DNA from 3 places in the Vibrio sp. KUL80 genome. Region 1 is predicted to be linked to each of the others. Evidence: predicted binding sites of a transcription regulator. Region 1 holds the regulator's gene; each other region holds the start of a gene.

Region 1 (6,712 bases):
GGTGTGGCAGAACCTGTACGTGAAATCGCGCAAAATGCCGAGAATGTTTATAAATACACTGCGAAAGGCAATATGGTTGCAGTGATCTCTAACGGTACCGCCATCCTAGGTCTTGGTAACCTAGGTCCAATGGCGTCTAAGCCAGTTATGGAAGGTAAAGCGTTACTGTTTAAACGCTTCGCGGGTCTAGATTCCATTGATATCGAAGTAAAACACCGCACTATCGATGAGTTCGTAGATACTGTTGCGAACATTTCAGACACCTTTGGTGGTATCAACCTAGAAGATATTAAAGCGCCAGACTGTTTTGAGATTGAACGACGCCTAATCGAACGTTGTGATGTGCCGGTATTCCACGATGACCAGCACGGCACGGCGATTGTTACTGCAGCAGGTATGCTCAACGCTATCGAGCTTCAGGGTAAAGATCTAAAAGAAACTACGATTGTCTGTCTAGGTGCAGGCGCGGCGGCGATCGCGTGTATGGAGCTGTTGATCAAATGTGGCGCGATGCGTGAGAAGATCTACATGCTGGATCGCAAAGGTGTGATCCACACTCGTCGTGACGATCTTAACGAATACAAAGAGCTGTTTGCCAACAACACAGATAAGCGCACGCTAGAAGATGTGATTGAAGGTGCGGACCTATTCCTAGGTGTATCCGGTCCTGATCTGTTGCCACCAGAAGCGCTTAAGCTGATGGCGGACAAGCCAATCGTATTTGCGTGTTCAAACCCAGATCCAGAAATCAAACCTGAGCTTGCTCATCAGGTTCGTGATGACCTAATTATGGGTACAGGTCGTTCAGACTACCCGAACCAGGTAAATAACGTGCTGTGTTTCCCGTTTATCTTCCGTGGCGCTCTTGATGTGCGTGCGAGTGAGATTAATGATGAGATGAAACTGGCAGCGGTAGAAGCGATTCGTGAGCTAGCGAAAGAGCCAGTACCACAAGACGTACTGAATGCCGCAGGTGTTGAGGCGTTGACCTTTGGTAAGGACTACATCATTCCAAAGCCAATGGACCCGCGTTTGCTTCCTCGTGTGGCTAAAGCGGTAGCGAAAGCAGCAGTTGAATCTGGTGTGGCGCGTATTGAGTTGCCTGATAGCTATATGGCTTAATAGTTCAACAGCTTATTGTTAGCTCTGCACTGTTTAGTTTCGCTGTTGCTCATCATCCAGTCTCATTTTCGTCATCCCCTTGAAAAAGGGGATCTTTCATAGCGAGTGACTCACACAAATTGAGCACCATACGCGCTGATAAAGATCCTCACTTTCGTGAGGATGACGAATGAAAAAGGATGACGAGAAGAGGTGCTAGTAATAGCACGAACTTAAAGTAATAAAAAAGACGGTATCAATACCGTCTTTTGTATTTCCGTTTAATACTTACTCTTCATCAAACGCTTCAAACTCAATCCCCATCGCCGTCATCAGCTCTTTCGCTTCTGTTGGGATATCATCAGGACGGTCTTTTCTTAAATCTTCGTCGGTCGGAAGCGGCTGGCCAGTGTACGCGTGCAGGAAAGCTTCGCACAATAGTTCACTGTTGGTTGCATGGCGTAGGTTATTGATTTGGCGACGAGTACGCTCATCGGTCAATACCTTTAGCACCTTCAGCGGGATAGACACTGTGATTTTTTTTACTTGCTCGCTTTTCTTACCGTGCTCCGCATATGGGCTAATGTATTCACCATTCCAATCTGCCATTACACACCTTCGCTCTGTTAATCATAAATAGTAATAATAAGAATGCTGCAATTTTAGCGGGATTTACTGCCATAAGCAAAGACATATAGACGTCTAGAAGTGTTGACGTCTCACATTTTGGAAAGTAAAGTGGGACAACGAATGTGGACATTTATTTTAATGCAATGTTAATTCTTTAACGTTTGTGGCGTTTGCCGGTTCCCATATTACCGGTAAAAGTAGACACTGTGGTTACACCAACTAGCCATGCGATCTGAGAAAGGAAGTTTCTATGAGCAATCGGAAGCCAGCGACAATAGCCGTACGTACTGGTATCGAATCGGATACCCAGCATCACGCTGTGGTGCCACCTATTTATCTCTCTACTAACTATGGTTTCCCTGCGTTTGGGGAAGTGCCGACTTACGATTACACCCGCTCAGGAAACCCAAACCGAGGTTTGTTGGAAACCGCTCTGTATGAGCTGGAATCCGGTAAAGGCGCGGTAGTGACTAACTGTGGTACTTCTGCACTCAACCTTTGGGTGTCTGCTTTCTTAGGTCCAGAAGACACGATTATTGCTCCCCATGACTGTTATGGCGGCACGTACCGCTTGTTCAACACGCGTGCGCAAAAAGGGGACTTCAAGGTTAACTTTGTCGACCAAAGTGACGAGCAAGCCTTCGATGCCGCGCTTGAGCAAAAGCCAAAACTGATCTTACTTGAAACGCCGTCTAATCCACTTGTGCGCGTTGTCGATATTGCCGCCGTGTGCGAAAAAGCGAAAAAGGTCGGTGCGCTGGTAGCGGTAGACAACACCTTTTTGACACCAGTGTACCAAAAGCCTCTCGAGCTTGGCGCAGACTTTGTGATTCACTCAACGACCAAATATATCAACGGTCACTCTGACGTGATTGGCGGTGTGGTGATCACTAAAACCGAAGAGCATGCTGAAGAGCTCGCATGGTGGGGCAACTGCATCGGTGCGACGGGCACGCCATTTGATAGCTACATGACGCTGCGTGGTATTCGTACCCTTGGCGCTCGCATGCGCATCCATGAAGAGAGCTCGCAACAGATCCTAGATTTTCTTAAGCCGCAACCATTGGTGAAAGTGATTTATCACCCAAGCCTGCCTGAGCACCCAGGTCATGAGATTGCCAAGAAGCAGCAATCTGGCTTTGGCTCTATGCTGAGCTTTGAGTTTGCTGGTAGCTTTGAGCAGCTTAAGTATTTTGTTGGTGAGCTAGAGCTATTCTCGCTCGCTGAGTCTCTTGGCGGCGTCGAAAGTCTGATTTGCCACCCTGCTTCTATGACGCATCGTGCGATGGGTGAAGAAGCGTTAGCCGAAGCGGGCGTTTCTCAGCAGCTACTTCGCCTTTCGGTTGGTCTAGAAGACGCGCAAGATCTGATTGATGACCTTGCCCAAGCGTTTGAGAAAGCATCTGCATTTAGAGGATAAGCCGGCATGAGTCAAAGCAGTACCCTGAATAACAGACAAGGTAAGCAGTTGCACAAATTTGGCGGCAGCAGCTTAGCAGACCCTGAATGTTATCGCCGAGTGGTCTCTATCTTAAAAGACTACTCTAATGAAGAAGACCTTATTGTGGTCTCGGCGGCGGGTAAAACCACTAACCGTCTCATCGAATTTCTAGATGCGCTCAATAAAGATGGGCGTATCGCTCACGAGCACCTGCAGGCGCTTCGACAGTTTCAGATTGAGCTGGTGGAGTCACTACTAACAGGTGAAGAAGCCGAAGGTCTGGTCTCTCAGTTACACGACGAATTTAGCACGCTTGGTGAGCTTAGCTATCCGCTCACAGACGCTGAGCGCGCATCGGTATTAGGGCACGGCGAGGTGTGGTCTTCACGCCTATTGGCAGCACTGCTTAGACAGAGCGATTTGCCTGCAGTGGCACAAGACGCAAGAGCCTTCCTTCGCGCTGAGTTCGGCACTCAGCCAGAGGTAGACCGCGCTAAATCATACCCGCTAATCAAAGAAGTATTGGCGCAGCATGCGCATCACCGTGTGGTGATCACTGGCTTTATGGCACAAAGTGAATGCGGCGAAACCGTGCTGCTGGGTCGTAATGGTTCTGACTATTCAGCTACTGTCATTGGCGCATTGGCGGAAGTGTCATGCGTGACGATATGGAGTGATGTGGCTGGTGTATACAGTGCGGATCCACGTGTGGTGAGCGATGCATGTCTATTGCCTCTGCTGCGTTTAGATGAAGCCAGCGAACTGGCTCGTCTTGCAGCACCTGTGTTGCACAGCCGCACGCTTCAGCCTGTTGCTCAAAGTGCGATGGACTTGAATCTACGCTGCAGCTATCAATCTGAGTCTGGTTCAACACGCATTGAGCGTGTGCTTGCATCAGGGCGCGGCGCAAAAATCATCACGTCACTCGATGAAGTTCTGCTTATTGAACTGGCATTTGGTGCGGGTCACGACTTTGAGCGTGCACAGACTGAAGTGCTTAATAGTCTTAAGCGTGCACAATTGGCACCGTTAGCGTTCGAAGCGCAGGCGGACCAATCTCGACTTCGTCTTGCTTATACCGCTGAAATTGCCTCTGGCGCGCTTACTGAGCTGCAAGACCTGGCGATTGAAGCTGAGATTAAGCTCAAAGAAGGCTATTCCATGCTGGCTGCGGTAGGGGCGGGCGTGACTAAAAATGCCAACCACTGCTTTGGCTTCTATCAGCAACTTAAACATGCGCCAGTTGAGTTTATTTCAGAAGCTGAGTCTCAGTTGAGTCTTGCTGCTGTGCTACGTAAGTCAGACATTCAACCTCTCGTGAAATCGGTCCATACTCAGCTATTCCAAGCGCAAAAGCGTGTTGCGGTGGCTCTGTGTGGTAAAGGCAATATTGGCTCAAGCTGGCTATCACTATTTAAAGAGCAGAAAAGCGAGCTCGAGAAACGTCGTGGTATGAGTTTCAACTTAGTCGCGGTTATCGATAGCCAAACCTATTGGTTTGATGAAGATGGCATCGACGAGCAGCAGGTACTTACGCGTTACGAAGACGAAGCGATTGAATACCAGGGTGATATCTGGTTACAACGCCTAGCGGCACTCCAAGGCTATGATGAAGGCGTGGTGTTAGACGTGACGGCGAGTGCGGCACTGGCGGAAAGATACGTCAGCATCGCAGAGCATGGTCTCCACCTCATCTCAGCGAACAAGGTTGCGGGCTCTGCTCCAAGTAATGACTATCACGCCGTGCAAGATGCGTTTTCGAAAACCGGTCGACACTGGCTCTACAACGCCACTGTGGGCGCAGGGTTACCAATAAACCATACCGTTCGCGACCTGCGTGAAAGTGGTGATGACATCGTTGCGCTTTCAGGGATTTTCTCGGGCACCTTGTCGTGGTTGTTCCAGCAGTTTGACGGCTCTGTACCTTTTGCAGAGCTTGTCGACCTAGCGTGGCAGCAGGGCTTAACCGAGCCAGATCCTCGCTCAGATCTCGATGGCTCTGATGTGATGCGTAAGCTAGTCATCCTGGCTCGTGAGTCAGGACTCGATATCGAGCCTGACGCCGTCGAGGTGGAGTCTTTGGTGCCTGAAGAGCTTGCTGAGCTATCACTCGAGGGCTTCTTTGAAAAAGCCACGCTGCTTAGCGAAATCTTGCAAGAGCGTTTAGAGAAGGCTCAACGTGAAGACAAAGTGCTGCGTTATGTTGCTCGTTTAGATCGACAAGGTAAGGCTCGTGTAGGGATTGAAGCGCTGTCAAAAGAGCATGCGCTGGCAAACCTTCTGCCTTGCGACAATATCTTTGCGATTGAGAGTAAGTGGTATAAAGACAATCCGCTGGTTATCCGTGGTCCTGGTGCCGGTCGAGAAGTGACTGCAGGGGCGATTCAGTCGGATTTGAATTTGATGTCGAGCTTCTTCTAAACAAAAACAGGGAAACGAGAAATCGTTTCCCTGTTTTTGTTTGTGATCTTCAATTTCCCTAACTCTCCACATGAAAAAAATTCATAATCCCTCTATTGACTTTAAAACCCATTCATTTCATTCTGTAGACATATAGACGTCTAAACGTCAAAAATTAAAAAATCATCATTTAAAGACAGACAGGTTTTAATCTGAGATTGGATGGGATAACCAATCTTGGTGATTAGGGAGAGGACCATGGGATACACACACGCAGGCCACATTGATGCTTTGAACCAGAATATTGCTGAGCTATCGGACAATATTAATGTTTCATTCGAGTTCTTTCCGCCGAGCACGCCGACAATGGAAGAGACGCTGTGGAAATCGGTTCATCGCCTAAAAACACTCAAGCCTAAGTTTGTCTCAGTGACTTACGGTGCTAACTCTGGTGAGCGTGACCGTACGCACTCTATCATCAAAGAAATTAAATCAGAGACAGGCCTTGTGGCAGCGCCGCACCTAACTTGTATTGATGCGTCACGTGATGAGCTTATCGATATCGCCGAAGATTACTGGGCGAATGGCATTAAGAACATCGTTGCTCTGCGTGGTGATATTCCAGAAGGCGGCGGTCAGCCAGACATGTATGCGTCTGACCTAGTTGAACTACTAAAATCTCGCCATGATTTTGATATTTCAGTCGCTGCGTTCCCTGAGGTTCACCCAGAAGCGAAGAGTGCACAAGCGGATCTTCTTAACCTAAAGCGTAAAGTGGATGCGGGTGCGAACCGTGCGATCACTCAGTTCTTCTTTGATGTAGAGAGCTACCTACGCTTTCGTGACCGCTGTGTAGCGGCTGGTATCGATGTAGAGATTGTTCCAGGTATTCTGCCTGTGACCAACTTTAAACAAGCGTCACGCTTTGCAGCGATGAACAAGGTGAAAGTACCAGGTTGGATGCAAAAACAGTTTGAAGGTCTAGATGACGACCTAATGACTCGCCAATTGGTGGGTGCGAGCCAAGCGATCGATATGGTGCGTGTACTGAGCCGTGAAGGTGTAAAAGATTTCCACTTCTACACCCTAAACCGCGCAGAAATGACTTACGCACTGTGCCACACACTCGGCGTTCGCCCT
Region 2 (6,712 bases), 470 kb from region 1:
AAGATACGCTCAACACACTGCTCGTGGAACTCATTATGTTCACGGAATGAAACTAGGTAGCGTAGTAGGGCTTCACGGTCGATCTTTGCGCCGTGATATTGGATCTCGACACTGCCCCAATCAGGTTGATTAGTGATAAGGCAGTTGGATTTTAGCAGGTGACTGTGCAGCGCTTCTTCAACCACTTCCTCTCCTGCAGCACCCTCAAGTAGCGCCGCGTCGAAGTCGTAGCTGTCGATACGAATATCTTGGTTGTCGATGCACTCGCCCTTCATGCCCACGATCTGAGTGTTTTCAAAGTCGCCCACTGGGATAAGTTTTACGGTTACGGTTTCACCAGCGCAGTTTGATAGGTCGCCAGCTATGGTGTTTTGCACCTCATCCCATGAATCAAATCGCGTTTGGTTGTAGCTATTGAGATACAGCTTAAATGACTTAGATTCGATAAGGTTGGCACTGGTTGCAGGGATGTAAGCCTCACCCACAGCGACCTGTGGCAAGCCATTGGCATTGAGCCAAGAAATCTCATACATAGTCCAAATATCACAGCCTTGGAATGGCAAGCTATCACCGAGTTCAAGGTCGTCACGGTTTAGGCTTCGTGGTACAGGTTGCAAAAGCGAAGCGTCATACTGGTTGGCATAATCGGTCTTTTGACCCAGAGTGAGCCCCGAAAGCTCTTTCGCGTTGGAATATTTGCTCATAATTGTGTGATATTTCGATTAGAATAAAACGAATTTTACGAGATCCCCGAATAGCTGTCATCCTTTGTGCTCGGAAATCGCCGAACAATTGAAGGATGAGTGGAGAGCATATGAATCAAAGTGTACAGCAAGCTTTAGAGGCGTTTTCAAAGCGCTATCAACAGGCTTGGCAAGAAAAGCATCAAACACTACCGGCCAGTGAAGAGCTTCACGGTTTGGTGTCCCCTTGTATTGACCGCAAAGATGACGAATCGGTGTATTGGCGTGCCTGCGTCCGTGACGTTCCTGAGCGTTTGGAAAACATCGAGCAAGGGATAGAGTTAACGCTACACGATGACATTAAAGCTTTCTACGGACACCAGTACAGCGCAGACATGAATGCCACATGGCAAGGTAACGAACTCACGCTGCTGCAAGTGTGGAGCGATGATGATTTCACTCGTCTGCAAGAGAACATCTTGGGTCACCTGGTGACGCAGCGCCGTCTTAAGCTCAAGCCAACCGTATTCATTGCGGCAACCGATGCAGATATGGATGTGATTTCTATCTGTAACATTACTGGTAACGTGATTCTTGAGCGCCTAGGGACCGATCGCCGCGATGTGGTTGCTGAAGATATCGAGACATTCCTTAACGGTCTGGAGCCTGACGTTTAATTATGTATGTGGTAGAGCTTCATTTTGAGTGTTTTGACAACACCACGATCAGTGCGGTCGAGAAGGGCATTAACGGTCTAATGGACGCGCTGCGCTATAACGGTCAAGTGTTAGGTCGCGAGTTTCCGGTGGTGATGGGCGAGGGGGAGTTCTTCGTTCGCGCAGTATGCCCTGAGCAAGACAGCTTACATCCTAGTAACCACTCAGACTTCGTAAAAGTGTGCTTAAAGCGTCTGTCGGATGCGTGTCTACTGGCGCCGAAGGTTCGCCTTCTTGGTCGTGATATCAATTCAGAGCAGGCAGCAGAAGATGAAACGCCGAGCTGGCAAGTGCTGTACACCACCTATGTGCACACCTGTTCACCGCTTCGAAGTGGTGAAACCTTGTTGCCGATCCCGCTGTATCGTAACCCGCCAACACTCAATGGCGATCACAAGTCGGTGATTAAATGGCAAACAGAGTGGCAAGCGTGCGATGAAATTCAGATGGCGGGCGGTTGTAAAGCCGAGCACGCTGCGCTGCGAGAGCTGTCTGAGGTAGGCAGTGACCTGTTCCGTCGTGGCTGGGATATTCGCGGTCGTATCGAGTACATTACCCAAATCCCAACGTACTACTATTTGTACAAGGTAGGCGGTAAGAGTCTTGAGGAAGAAAAAGCACGTAAGTGCCCGAAATGTGGTGGAGAGTGGTTGCTTGATGAGCCGCTACACGACATCTTTTACTTCAAGTGCGACTCATGCCGAATCGTCTCCAATATTTCTTGGGATCATCTAAAGTAAACAGACTTATCGGGTGAAAATACAAAAGGGGTTGAAGCTTAGCTTCAACCCCTTTTTGATGCTTGGTGCAAAGGAGGTGAGATTACCAGCCTTTAACTACGCCACCTTTGAAGATGTCAGAGGCTGCGTTGTACACATCTTCCGTCTGGTACGCTTTAACAAAGTTCTGAACGTTTTCTGCGTTCACATTGTCTTCACGCGCAACGATTAGGTTGACGTATGGAGACTCTTTGTCTTCAACGAACACACCATCGCGTTGAGGTGTTAGGTCGATAGAGCTTGCGTAAGTTGTGTTGATGATAGATAGCGCTACGTCATCAAGAGAGCGTGGTAGCTGTGCTGCGTCTAGCTCAACGATAGTGATGTTCTTTGGATTTTCTTCGATATCACGAACTGTCGCCAGTAGACCCACACCTTCACGCAGAGTCAGTAGACCTTGCTGCTCAAGTAGCAGTAGAGAGCGACCTAGGTTTGTTGGGTCGTTTGGCACTGCGATACGCGCGCCGTCTTGGATTTCATCGACAGACTTTACTTGCTTTGAGTAGCCCGCGATTGGGTATACAAAGGTGTTACCTGCAATAGTCAGCTTGTAGTTACGATCCGCTACTTGTTGGTCTAGGTATGGCTTATGCTGGAATGCGTTGATATCAATAGAGCCATCATCAAGCGCTGCGTTTGGTGTTACGTAGTCAGTGAAGGTGACTAGCTCAACGTCTAGACCGTATTGCTCTTTAGCAACCTTTGCAGCGACTTCTGCAACTTGTGCTTCCGCACCTGCCATTACACCGACTTTGATCTTGCTGGTGTCGACTTCTTTTCACCACAGCCAGATAGAATAAGTGCTGATGCAGCGGCTGCAATTGCGAGTAAATTCTTAACGTTGAATTTCATGACTCTCTCCTTGTTATAAATCTTAAAATCTCGATTATCTGTGGTCTACGCGGCGAACAACGGCATCACCGATAGACTGAATAATTTGTACCAATACAATAAGCATCACTACGGTCACGGCCATAATGGTCACATCGTATCGGTGGAAACCATAGCGAATGGCTACGTCACCTAGACCGCCACCGCCGACGGTACCCGCCATTGCTGAGTAGCTTACTAGGGTCACTAGAGTGATTGTCACCGAATTGACAATCGTAGGTAATGCTTCTGGAAGCAGTACCTTAGTAATGATTTGGTATGGTGTTGCGCCCATAGATTGTGCCGCTTCTACCAGACCTGTTGGAACCTCTAGTAGTGCACCCTCAATAAGACGTGCCACAAATGGAATCGCGCCAACTGTCAGTGGAACGATTGCTGCGGTAGTACCGATAAAGGTGCCAATCAAAATCTTAGTCAGTGGAATGATCGCTACCATCAATACTAAGAATGGTACCGAGCGACCGACGTTAACAATGGCACCGAGCACACTGTTTAAACGCGTGTTTTCTAGCAAGCCACCTTTTTTAGTGGTATGCAGAATAACGCCCAGTGGAATACCCACGGCGAAGCCAACCACACCTGCTACTGCAACCATGTATAGGGTTTCCCATGTTGCTCCTAATAGTAGGTTACTGTTTAGAGATAACCAGTCTGTGACAGTGTTAAAGGACATAACCAAGCACCTCTACTTTTACATTGTGGTCACGAAGATATTGAATTGCCGCGTTGTCGTCTTGCTCATTGCCAAACAGCTCTGCCACCATCATGCCGAATTTTACGCCGCCCGCGTAATCAAGATCGGAACTCAGGATGCTGACATCAATATTGTACTTGCGTGCAATTTGCGTCATTAGCGGCGCGTCTACAGTAGCACCGGTAAATTCTAAGCGAACAAGCGGGTAGCTGCCTTCCACACGCTCAGCTTTCAGCCTTGCTTGGTAGTCTTCTGGAATCGATAGATCGAGTGTTGAACGAATGAACTCGTGTGCAAGCTCGGTTTTTGGATGAGCAAAGATTTCACCCACGGTTCCTTTTTCAACCAAGCGACCGTCGCCAATGATCGCGACCTCATGACAGATGCTTTTTACCACGTCCATTTCGTGAGTGATCAGTAGCATGGTGATCTTTAGCTTGCGGTTGATTTCTTTCAGTAGTTCAAGAATCGATTGTGTCGTCGCAGGGTCAAGTGCGCTGGTGGCTTCATCACAAAGCAGTACTTTAGGGTCTGACGACAGTGCGCGAGCAATCGCAACACGCTGCTTTTGACCGCCACTTAGATTGGCTGGGTAGGTATCGCGCTTATCTGCCAGACCAACGAGCTTTAGAAGATCCGTCACTTTGGTTTCGATGTGCGAGCGCTCTTTGCCAGCAAGCTCAAGTGGCAGTGCGACGTTTTCAAATACGGTGCGAGATGAAAGCAAGTTAAAGTGCTGGAAAATCATGCCGATGTTACGGCGCGCTTCTGAAAGCTCTGATTTAGACAGTTTAGTCAGGTCAACACCATCAACGATGACTTCACCTGACGTTGGCGCTTCAAGCATGTTTACGCAGCGAATCAACGTACTCTTACCCGCACCAGAGGCGCCAATCACACCAAAGATGGTGCCTTCTGCGATATGCAGATTGATGTCTGCCAAGGCGTTGATTTCCTTAGCGCCTTGATAAAACACTTTGTTTACTTGATTAATTTCGATCATCTAAGCAACCTGAAGTCCGTGAGTAGCATAAAAGTTTGAACTACATCTCAATTGATAGAAGATGCTATGGTTTTCACCTTTTAGTGTCAATAGATATTTTTACGTCTAGACGTCTAAACGGCATTTTCATAGTGCCGTGACTATAAAAGCGTGTAATAATTCAGTTTATTAGCACCTATCTATAACAAGAGAGTGAACTGTGGCAAAACCAGCTGTTTTTTTGGATCGTGATGGCGTCATCAACGTCGATCACGGGTATGTGAGCGATGAACACGACTTTGAGTATGTTGAAGGCGTCTTTGAAGCGACGAAAAAACTGCAGGACATGGGCTATATGCTAGTGTTGGTGACCAACCAATCAGGCATTGCTCGCGGTATGTTCTCCGAAGATCGCTTCCTTTCGCTAACCCAGTGGATGGATTGGAACTTCTCTGATAATGGCGTTGAGTTCGATGGTATCTATTACTGTCCACATCACCCAGAGTATGGCATTGGTGATTACAAGCAAGATTGTGACTGCCGTAAACCAAAGCCGGGCATGTTTATCTCTGCTCGTGATTTCCTAAAGATTGATATGGAAAACTCAGTCATGGTCGGTGATAAAGCCGAAGATATGATGGCAGCTGAAGCAGCTGGCGTTGGTACCAAGATCTTAGTGCGTACTGGCAAGCCGGTGACTGAGCGCGGTGAGTCTGTCGCAACTGTGGTACTTGATAGTATCCGCGATGTGCCGCAATACTTAGCTAAGTAATCAGTCGACCCAAAAGGAGTCATTATGAATACTTACGTTAAATACGGATTGGTTGCCGCGTTTATGGCGGGTGGTTTGACAGCGTGCAGTAGCAAAGAACAGGCAGAGCCTCAAAACCCGTATCATGTTCTTCAGTATCAGTGCGATAACCAGAGCTTTCAGGTAACCCAGTTATCGAGCGAGCAGGTTCTGCTACTCATTGATGGCGAAGAGTATCATCTGCATCGTGTCCCTTCTGCATCTGGCACCAAATACTCACTCGATGGCCAGTCGCAAGCTGAGTCTGAGGTTGAGCTGTTTAGTAAAGGCAGAGAGGGTATGCTTACCATTGCCGGTGAAACCGATAAAAGCTGCATGATGACTACGCGAAGCGTACCAAAAAACGGATATTGAACCTTTTAGACACCCATGAGCAAAAAACTCACCATACTTGATATTGCTAAGCTGTCGGGAGTCGGTAAATCTACCGTCTCTCGAGTGCTGACTAACGATCCTAAAGTAAAACCCGAAACCCGCGAGAAAGTAGAGCGTGTGATTGCAGAGCATGGCTATGTGCCCTCCAAGTCGGCGCAATCGATGCGTGGGGGCGGCGTGCAAAAGGTCATAGGTGTCATTATCTCTCGTCTCGACTCGCCTTCTGAGAACAAAGCGGTGAGCAGCATGCTTAATGTGCTTTACTCGGCAGGTTACGATGTGGTGATCATGGAGAGTCAGTTCGATCCCGAGAAAACCAACGAACACTTGAGCGTACTGCGTAAACGCAACGTTGAAGGTGTCATTGTGTTCGGTTTTACTGAGCTTGATATCGACAAAGTGTCTCAGTGGCAGGAGAAGGTCGTCGTCATCGCTATGGATACCGATCAAGTTTCTTCTATCAACTACGACAATCACGGATTAATCCGAGCGGTTTTGAATAAACTGCAGGCACAAGGCGTCAATCAGCTTGCTTACATTGGTGTCGATCCTAAGGATAAAACCACTGGCTTGGCTCGCCTCAACGCATTTCAAAAGTGGTGTGATGATAATGATCAGCATGCCGAGTATCGTACCGGTGAACTTCATCATGAGAGTGCCTACCAGCTTGTTGATGAGGTAGTGACGGACTCACTTCAAGCTATCGTGTGTGCCAGTGATACCTTAGCGCTTGGCACTATCAAACGCTTACAAGAGCTTGGCCGAGAAGATATTGTGGTGA
Region 3 (6,712 bases), 740 kb from region 1:
CCTCGACGATGAACTCGGTGATACCTTTCACAAGCGCATGCTCTAAACGCTTCTCTACTGGCCATGTACGCCACTCTAGTGCACTGGCATCATCTTCTTTACCAACGCCTTTGTTTGCGTATTCAGCGGCAATATCAAGCAGACGCTCGGTTCCATCATCACGACGGTTGAGTACCACATCCTCTACAGCCTCACGCAGCTTGTCTGGAACGTTATCGTAGATCTCAAGCTGACCGGCATTAACGATACCCATGTCCATACCATTCTTAAAACAGTGGTAAAGGAACACAGCATGAATCGCTTCACGAACATAGTTGTTACCACGGAACGAGAAGGAAACATTCGATACACCACCAGAGATCATCGCATGCGGTAGGTCACGTTTAATGTCTGCTACTGCTTCGATAAAGTCGACTGCGTAGTTATTGTGCTCTTCAATACCTGTCGCTACCGCGAAGATATTCGGGTCAAAGATGATGTCTTCTGGTGGGAAGCCAACTTCATCAACAAGAATACGATAGGCATTGGTACAGATTTCTAGCTTACGCTCGCGAGTTTCCGCCTGCCCCACTTCGTCAAACGCCATCACGATAACGGCTGCGCCATAACGGCGGATCAGCTTCGCTTGCTCAACGAACTTCTCTTTACCTTCTTTAAGAGAGATGGAGTTAACAATACCTTTGCCTTGGATACACTTAAGACCCGCTTCGATGACTTCCCACTTTGAGGAATCCACCATGATAGGCACTTTGGAGATCTCAGGCTCAGAGGCACACAGATTTAGGAATCGAACCATACAGGCTTCAGCATCTAGCATGCCTTCATCCATGTTGATATCGATGATCTGCGCGCCATTTTCAACTTGCTGACGAGCCACTTCTAATGCTTCGTCATACAGCTCTTCTTTGATAAGGCGCTTAAAGCGTGCAGAGCCTGTCACGTTGGTACGCTCACCCACGTTAATGAATAGCGATTCTTTCTCAATAGTAAGAGGCTCTAGACCAGATAGCCGACAAGCGACAGGGAGCTCAGGCAGTGGACGAGGAGTCACACCCTCGACAGCCTGTGCCATCTGGCGAATGTGTTCAGGCGTCGTACCACAACAGCCACCCACTAGGTTTAGGAAGCCGCTTCGTGCCCATTCACCGATGTGCTCAGCCATGTCTTCAGGAGAGAGGTCGTATTCACCAAAGGCATTCGGTAGACCGGCATTCGGGTGCGCAGAGACAAAACCTTCGGAGATGCGAGACATCTCTTCAACATATTGTCTTAACTCATCAGGTCCAAGAGCACAGTTGAGACCGAAAGAGATTGGCTTCACGTGGCGCAATGCGTTGTAGAAAGCTTCGGTAGTTTGCCCTGAAAGGGTACGACCAGACGCATCGGTAATGGTGCCTGAGATCATCACTGGAAGCTCGATACCTAGCTCTTCAAACACGGATTCAACCGCGAACGAACAAGCTTTGGCATTCAGCGTATCGAAAATGGTTTCAATAAGGATTAGGTCACTGCCGCCGCGAATCAGTGCACGAGTGGATTCAGAGTAGGCTTCCACCAGCTCATCAAAGCTAACATTACGGTAGCCCGGATCATTTACGTCTGGGGAGATAGAACACGTACGGTTGGTTGGACCAAGAACACCGGCAACATAGCGAGGTCGCTCTGGCGTTTTAGCTGTCCACTCATCGGCAGCAATTCTGGCAAGTCTAGCGGCTTCGTAGTTGATTTCCTCACTCAGTGATTCCATCTCGTAATCTGCCATAGCGATCGTGGTAGCGTTGAAGGTGTTGGTTTCAAGAATGTCCGCACCCGCTTCTAGGTAGGCGCTATGGATCTCTTTAATCAGGTCTGGCTGAGTTAATACTAAAAGGTCATTGTTGCCTTTAAGATCACACTGCCAATCTGCAAAACGCTCGCCGCGATAGTCCTCTTCCTCAAGTTTGTATCCTTGGATCATGGTGCCCATACCACCATCGATCAAAAGAATACGCTGCTTGAGCTGATTTTCTATCTGAGTTTTTTTGCTAAGAGCTTTCTTGCCTTCAACGTACTTACTGCTTCCCACGATACTGCCTCATTCCTTGCTAATGCTGTCATCGTATCACAGATTTTTTAGAAATCTAGACGTCTAAAAAATCTTTACTGATTTGTTATCCCCTCAAATTATCGGACTCTCGGAACAGAAACAAGTTGTTCGTTGTCTACTCACTCGACTGAGTGAATAAAAAACAACAACATCGCGTAACTCGCCCTAATCTATAAGTGCGAAGAATAAATTCACAAATAGTGATTGATATTCACAAGTGAGAAGAACAAAATCCCATTAACATTTATTTACATATCTAGGTGAAGTGATGTCCGTCTATCAGACTTTATGCTTTTTGTCCGCAGCAGCCATGTTAATTGCTCTAATAAATAGCAAGATAGGTAAGATGCAAACCACCATTGCGATTACTGCCGGCGCTATGATGCTATCACTGCTCATCTTAATTGCAGGCCAAAATGATTGGTTTCAGTTAACCGAACTCGCGACCGAAACCGTCGCTGATATCGATTTTGAAGACTTCCTACTCCAAGGGATCCTCGGCTTCCTGCTGTTTGCCGGTGGTTTAGGTATCAAACTGCCCCACCTTAAAGATCAAAAATGGGAAATTACCGTCCTCGCCTTAGGCGCGACGCTATTCTCTACCTTCTTTATCGGGTTTGTGCTGTATGGCTTCTGTTTACTGATTGGCCTTCAATTTGATCTTATCTACTGCTTGCTATTCGGCGCCTTGATCTCTCCTACCGACCCTATCGCCGTTCTTGCGATCGTTAAAAAGTTGGATGCGCCACAACGTGTATCAACGCAAGTAGAAGGAGAATCCCTATTTAACGATGGTTTTGGTCTGGTTATCTTTGTCACCCTGTTTACGATTGCATTCGGCACAGAGGCACCAACGGTAGGCAGTGTAACGGCTCTGTTCTTACAAGAAGCCATTGGCGGGATTGTTTATGGCTTTGTTCTAGGTCTGGTATTCCACTATCTGATTAGCTCGACAGACGATCACTCAATGGAGCTGCTACTAACGATAGGTATACCAACCGCAGGCTATGCGTTTGCAGAGTTCCTACATGTATCTGGACCATTATCTATGGTCGTTTCCGGCATTATGATTGGCAACTGGACACGTTACATTGGCTTTTCAAAACAGTCAGAAGAACACCTCGACCACTTCTGGGAGCTTGTAGACGAATTCTTAAATGGTGTGCTGTTCCTACTCATCGGTATGTCGATGCTTCTATTCCAATTCCATCAAGAAGACTGGATCATGATGGCCGTTTCAGTACCGCTTGTACTTTGTGCGCGTTATTTGAGTGTAGCGCTGGCCTACCTGGGCTTTAAGCGCTATCGCCGCTATAACCCTTGGTCAGTGCGTATTTTAACGTGGGGTGGCTTACGCGGCGGTCTTGCGCTGGCAATGGCACTCTCTATCCCGTCCGGTATCTGGGTGATTGAGGATAAGCTCATCGATGTTAAAGAGATCATCATGGTCATGACCTACTCGGTTGTGGTGTTCTCCATCTTGATTCAAGGTTCAACCATTACCCCTATGATTGAGAAGGCTAAGTTAGCTGAGAAAGAGATGGAAAAAGAAACGCAGCATGAAAGCGAGATAAAAGCTCAGCAGGATTAGCAGCAAGTTGAATCTAAATAGCCTCGCAGAATTTGCGGGGCTTTTTTATGACTTTACAGAATGGACTAAAAATTTGGGAATTTAAAATGCAAAAAGGCCGTATCTTTCGATACGGCCTTTTTTAAAGTGGCTCCCCCTGCGGGACTCGAACCTGCGACATACGGATTAACAGTCCGCCGTTCTACCAACTGAACTAAGGGGGAATTATTTGTGTAAGCTAGGTCGTAAGACCATTATCAGCTTTACACTAAATAATGGTGCCTCGAGGCGGAGTCGAACCACCGACACGCGGATTTTCAATCCGCTGCTCTACCAACTGAGCTATCGAGGCAAATAAATGGTGCCGACTACCGGAATCGAACTGGTGACCTACTGATTACAAGTCAGTTGCTCTACCTACTGAGCTAAGTCGGCGACACTTTATTTGTTATTGCTCGTGTTTCTGTTAACAACACCAACAATCTAAATTGTGGTGCCCGGAGGCGGAATCGAACCACCGACACGAGGATTTTCAATCCTCTGCTCTACCGACTGAGCTATCCGGGCAACGGGGCGCTATTAAACGGATTTTCGGTCCTCCCGTCAACGCTTTTTTGAAAAAAACTTTAAAAAAGCGTTCAAGCGCTGCATTTTTCAGCGGATCGTATTTGTTTTAGGCAAATTTGGCAAAATTAGCCTTTTCCAGCATTAAAATCTTTTTTGAATTTAGTCACTTTCTCTAGATAACGACGAGCTTCAGCATTTGGGTGCTTTTTAGTCAGTGCCCAATAAACCTGATTAGGCTGGAGTGAATTGAGATCATTCATCGCCCGTTTTCGGTCTGTACGATGGAATGTATTCAATACGCCACCTGTGCCACCGTTGTACGCCGATATCATGCTGTATTCAAGCGACAGTGGGTGGCGCACATCTCGAAGGTAACGGTTTTTTAGAATGTAGAAGTAGGCCGTGCCGGTATCGATATTCTGCTCTGGATTAAACAAGTACTCAGGGGTTGGCTCACCCGGCTTGTTCTTCACGAGCTTAAACACATCTCGCCCAGCTGTTTTCGGCACCACCTGCATCAAGCCATAGGCATTCGCCCAGCTCACAGCATACGGGTTAAAACTACTCTCGGTTTTGATAATGGCGTAAATCAGATCTTCTGGAATATCGTAACGCTTTGATGCGCGGCGAACGATATCTGAATATTGGTAACTTCGCTGCTGAAAGTGGTCAGCAACCATAGGGATCTCGACGTAATATGCCTTCTTGTAATCAACATTCTTAGTCTTGAGCTTGTTCGCGATCAGATAGTCAGCAAAGCGATTGGCACGCCAAGTCCATTGAATCGGCTTCTTTTCCTGGTCTACAACCTGATTGTACAAAAATGGCTGACCTTCGAGCGTAATTCCTTTTGATGAGAACAAATCAACACTCGATGGATCATCTGGTGTAAGCAGCGTCGTCACGATCGCTGTTTTGAGGTGCTTTTCAGGCTCTGTCGGTGATACGGTCTCTATGGTAATCAAACCCTTGCTGAAGTTAACCTCAGCACGGCTCAAATAGTTATCTATGTATTTAACGTAGTTACTCTTGCCTGCAACCTTAATCTCGCGGCTACCCCAACGCTTCTCGATGTTGCCGTTAAAGCTGCTGATAAGCGCATCCAGTGCAGCAACATCTTTAACGTACTGGCCTGGCAGTTGAGCCAAATTCTTAGCAAAGCGGTTAGTTGGTTCGTAGTTCACATCATAGATCTTTTCGATGAACTCACGGCTACAACCGAGCAATAACAGCGGCGTTAAAAAATAGATTAACTTCTTCATAGGTACCATTTAAAAACACCACCCGTGAGGTGGTGCTTGATTCATTCCTTGGTCAATTACTCAGATGGTGGCGTGTAGCCGTCGATAATGACGTCTTTTCCTTCAAACAAGAAGTTAACCATCTCAGCTTCAAGCAGCTTACGATGTTCAGGATCCATCATATTCAGCTTCTTTTCATTGATCAGCATCGTCTGCTTAGATTGCCACTCCGCCCACGCTTCTTTAGAAATATTATCGAAGATACGCTTACCCAGTTCACCTGGGTACAGTTGAAAGTCTAGGCCTTCAGCATCTTTCTGTAGACGAGCACAAAAAACCATACGGCTCATAATGTTATCCTCAATTAATGTCGTTGTAAGGTGTCAATCAACTGCTTCACTGGTGCAGCCAGTCCCACCTTTTCTGGTTGGGTAATGTTATACCAAAGACCTTTAGACTCTTCCATCATCATTGTCGGAAGCTGGTTCAGCGTCACGACGATTGGGGTGATATCCAAGTGATAATGACTAAAGGTATGTCTAAACGCTATCTCAACGTCTTTTGAGGCTACCATGGCTTCACGAATGCCTAACCCCTCGAGTACTGGCTCAATATCCGCTGTTGGGCTTTCAGGAAAACAAAACAGCCCTCCCCAAATCCCCGTCTGCGGGCGCTGAGCAAGCCACAGCTCTTGGTTGTGCTTAACAATCACAAACCAGGTCTCTTTCTCTGGCTTTTGTTTCTTAGGCTTTTTGCCTGGATAGTCGAGGGGATTTCCTTGCCTGTTCGCCGTACACAATGACTCAATAGGACACAGTGTGCACTTAGGTTTGCTCCGCGTGCAGACCATCGCCCCCATATCCATCATGGCCTGATTATACTTATCAGTATCAACTTTAGGCGTATGCTGCTCAGCAATCTCCCACAACTGGTCCTCTACTTTTTTCTGCCCAGGCCAGCCTTCCACTGCAAAACTGCGAGCCAAGGTGCGCTTGACGTTCCCATCAAGAATCGCATGTGGCAATTTATGAACCGAGGACAGCACTGCAGCGGCGGTTGAGCGGCCAACACCCGGCAATGCATTCATCTCTTCTAAGGTTAATGGAAATTCACCCCCATATTGTTCTACGACCACTTTGGCGGCTTTATGAAGGTTGCGTGCTCTTGCGTAGTAGCCAAGGCCAGTCCAAAGGTGCAATACCTCATCTTGTGGCGCGTTCGCTAAGGATTCAACTGTTGGGAAATGTT

What was found. The regulator MetJ, encoded in region 1, represses methionine synthesis genes. The targets are predictions, from matches to a motif close to TTAGACNTNTANANGTCTAA.
Region 2: a site for MetJ is predicted at 4,864-4,883, ahead of metN (methionine ABC transporter ATP-binding protein MetN). Genes of this name have one in related genera too.
Region 3: a site for MetJ is predicted at 2,113-2,132, ahead of metH (methionine synthase). Genes of this name have one in related genera too.

The regions. Positions count from the first base shown of each region.
Region 1 covers NZ_AP045841.1:290,832-297,543, forward strand. Annotated here, with positions in the region: gene AC6I8U_RS01330 (malic enzyme-like NAD(P)-binding protein) at 1-1,122, shown strand, start outside; gene metJ (met regulon transcriptional regulator MetJ) at 1,390-1,710, opposite strand; gene AC6I8U_RS01340 (O-succinylhomoserine (thiol)-lyase) at 1,982-3,151, shown strand; gene AC6I8U_RS01345 (bifunctional aspartate kinase/homoserine dehydrogenase II) at 3,158-5,593, shown strand; gene metF (methylenetetrahydrofolate reductase) at 5,831-6,712, shown strand, end outside.
Region 2 covers NZ_AP045841.1:758,985-765,696, forward strand. Annotated here, with positions in the region: gene queF (NADPH-dependent 7-cyano-7-deazaguanine reductase QueF) at 1-704, opposite strand, end outside; gene syd (SecY-interacting protein) at 815-1,360, shown strand; gene AC6I8U_RS03435 (Zn-ribbon-containing protein) at 1,363-2,139, shown strand; partial or broken gene metQ (methionine ABC transporter substrate-binding lipoprotein MetQ) at 2,222-3,030, opposite strand; gene AC6I8U_RS03445 (methionine ABC transporter permease) at 3,065-3,742, opposite strand; gene metN (methionine ABC transporter ATP-binding protein MetN) at 3,732-4,766, opposite strand; gene gmhB (D-glycero-beta-D-manno-heptose 1,7-bisphosphate 7-phosphatase) at 4,966-5,517, shown strand; gene AC6I8U_RS03460 (MliC family protein) at 5,542-5,910, shown strand; gene treR (trehalose operon repressor TreR) at 5,926-6,712, shown strand, end outside.
Region 3 covers NZ_AP045841.1:3,109,777-3,116,488, forward strand. Annotated here, with positions in the region: gene metH (methionine synthase) at 1-2,011, opposite strand, end outside; gene AC6I8U_RS14195 (cation:proton antiporter) at 2,355-3,677, shown strand; tRNA gene AC6I8U_RS14200 (tRNA-Asn) at 3,805-3,880, opposite strand; tRNA gene AC6I8U_RS14205 (tRNA-Phe) at 3,933-4,008, opposite strand; tRNA gene AC6I8U_RS14210 (tRNA-Thr) at 4,016-4,091, opposite strand; tRNA gene AC6I8U_RS14215 (tRNA-Phe) at 4,148-4,223, opposite strand; gene mltC (membrane-bound lytic murein transglycosylase MltC) at 4,349-5,485, opposite strand; gene AC6I8U_RS14225 (oxidative damage protection protein) at 5,542-5,814, opposite strand; gene mutY (A/G-specific adenine glycosylase) at 5,829-6,712, opposite strand, start outside.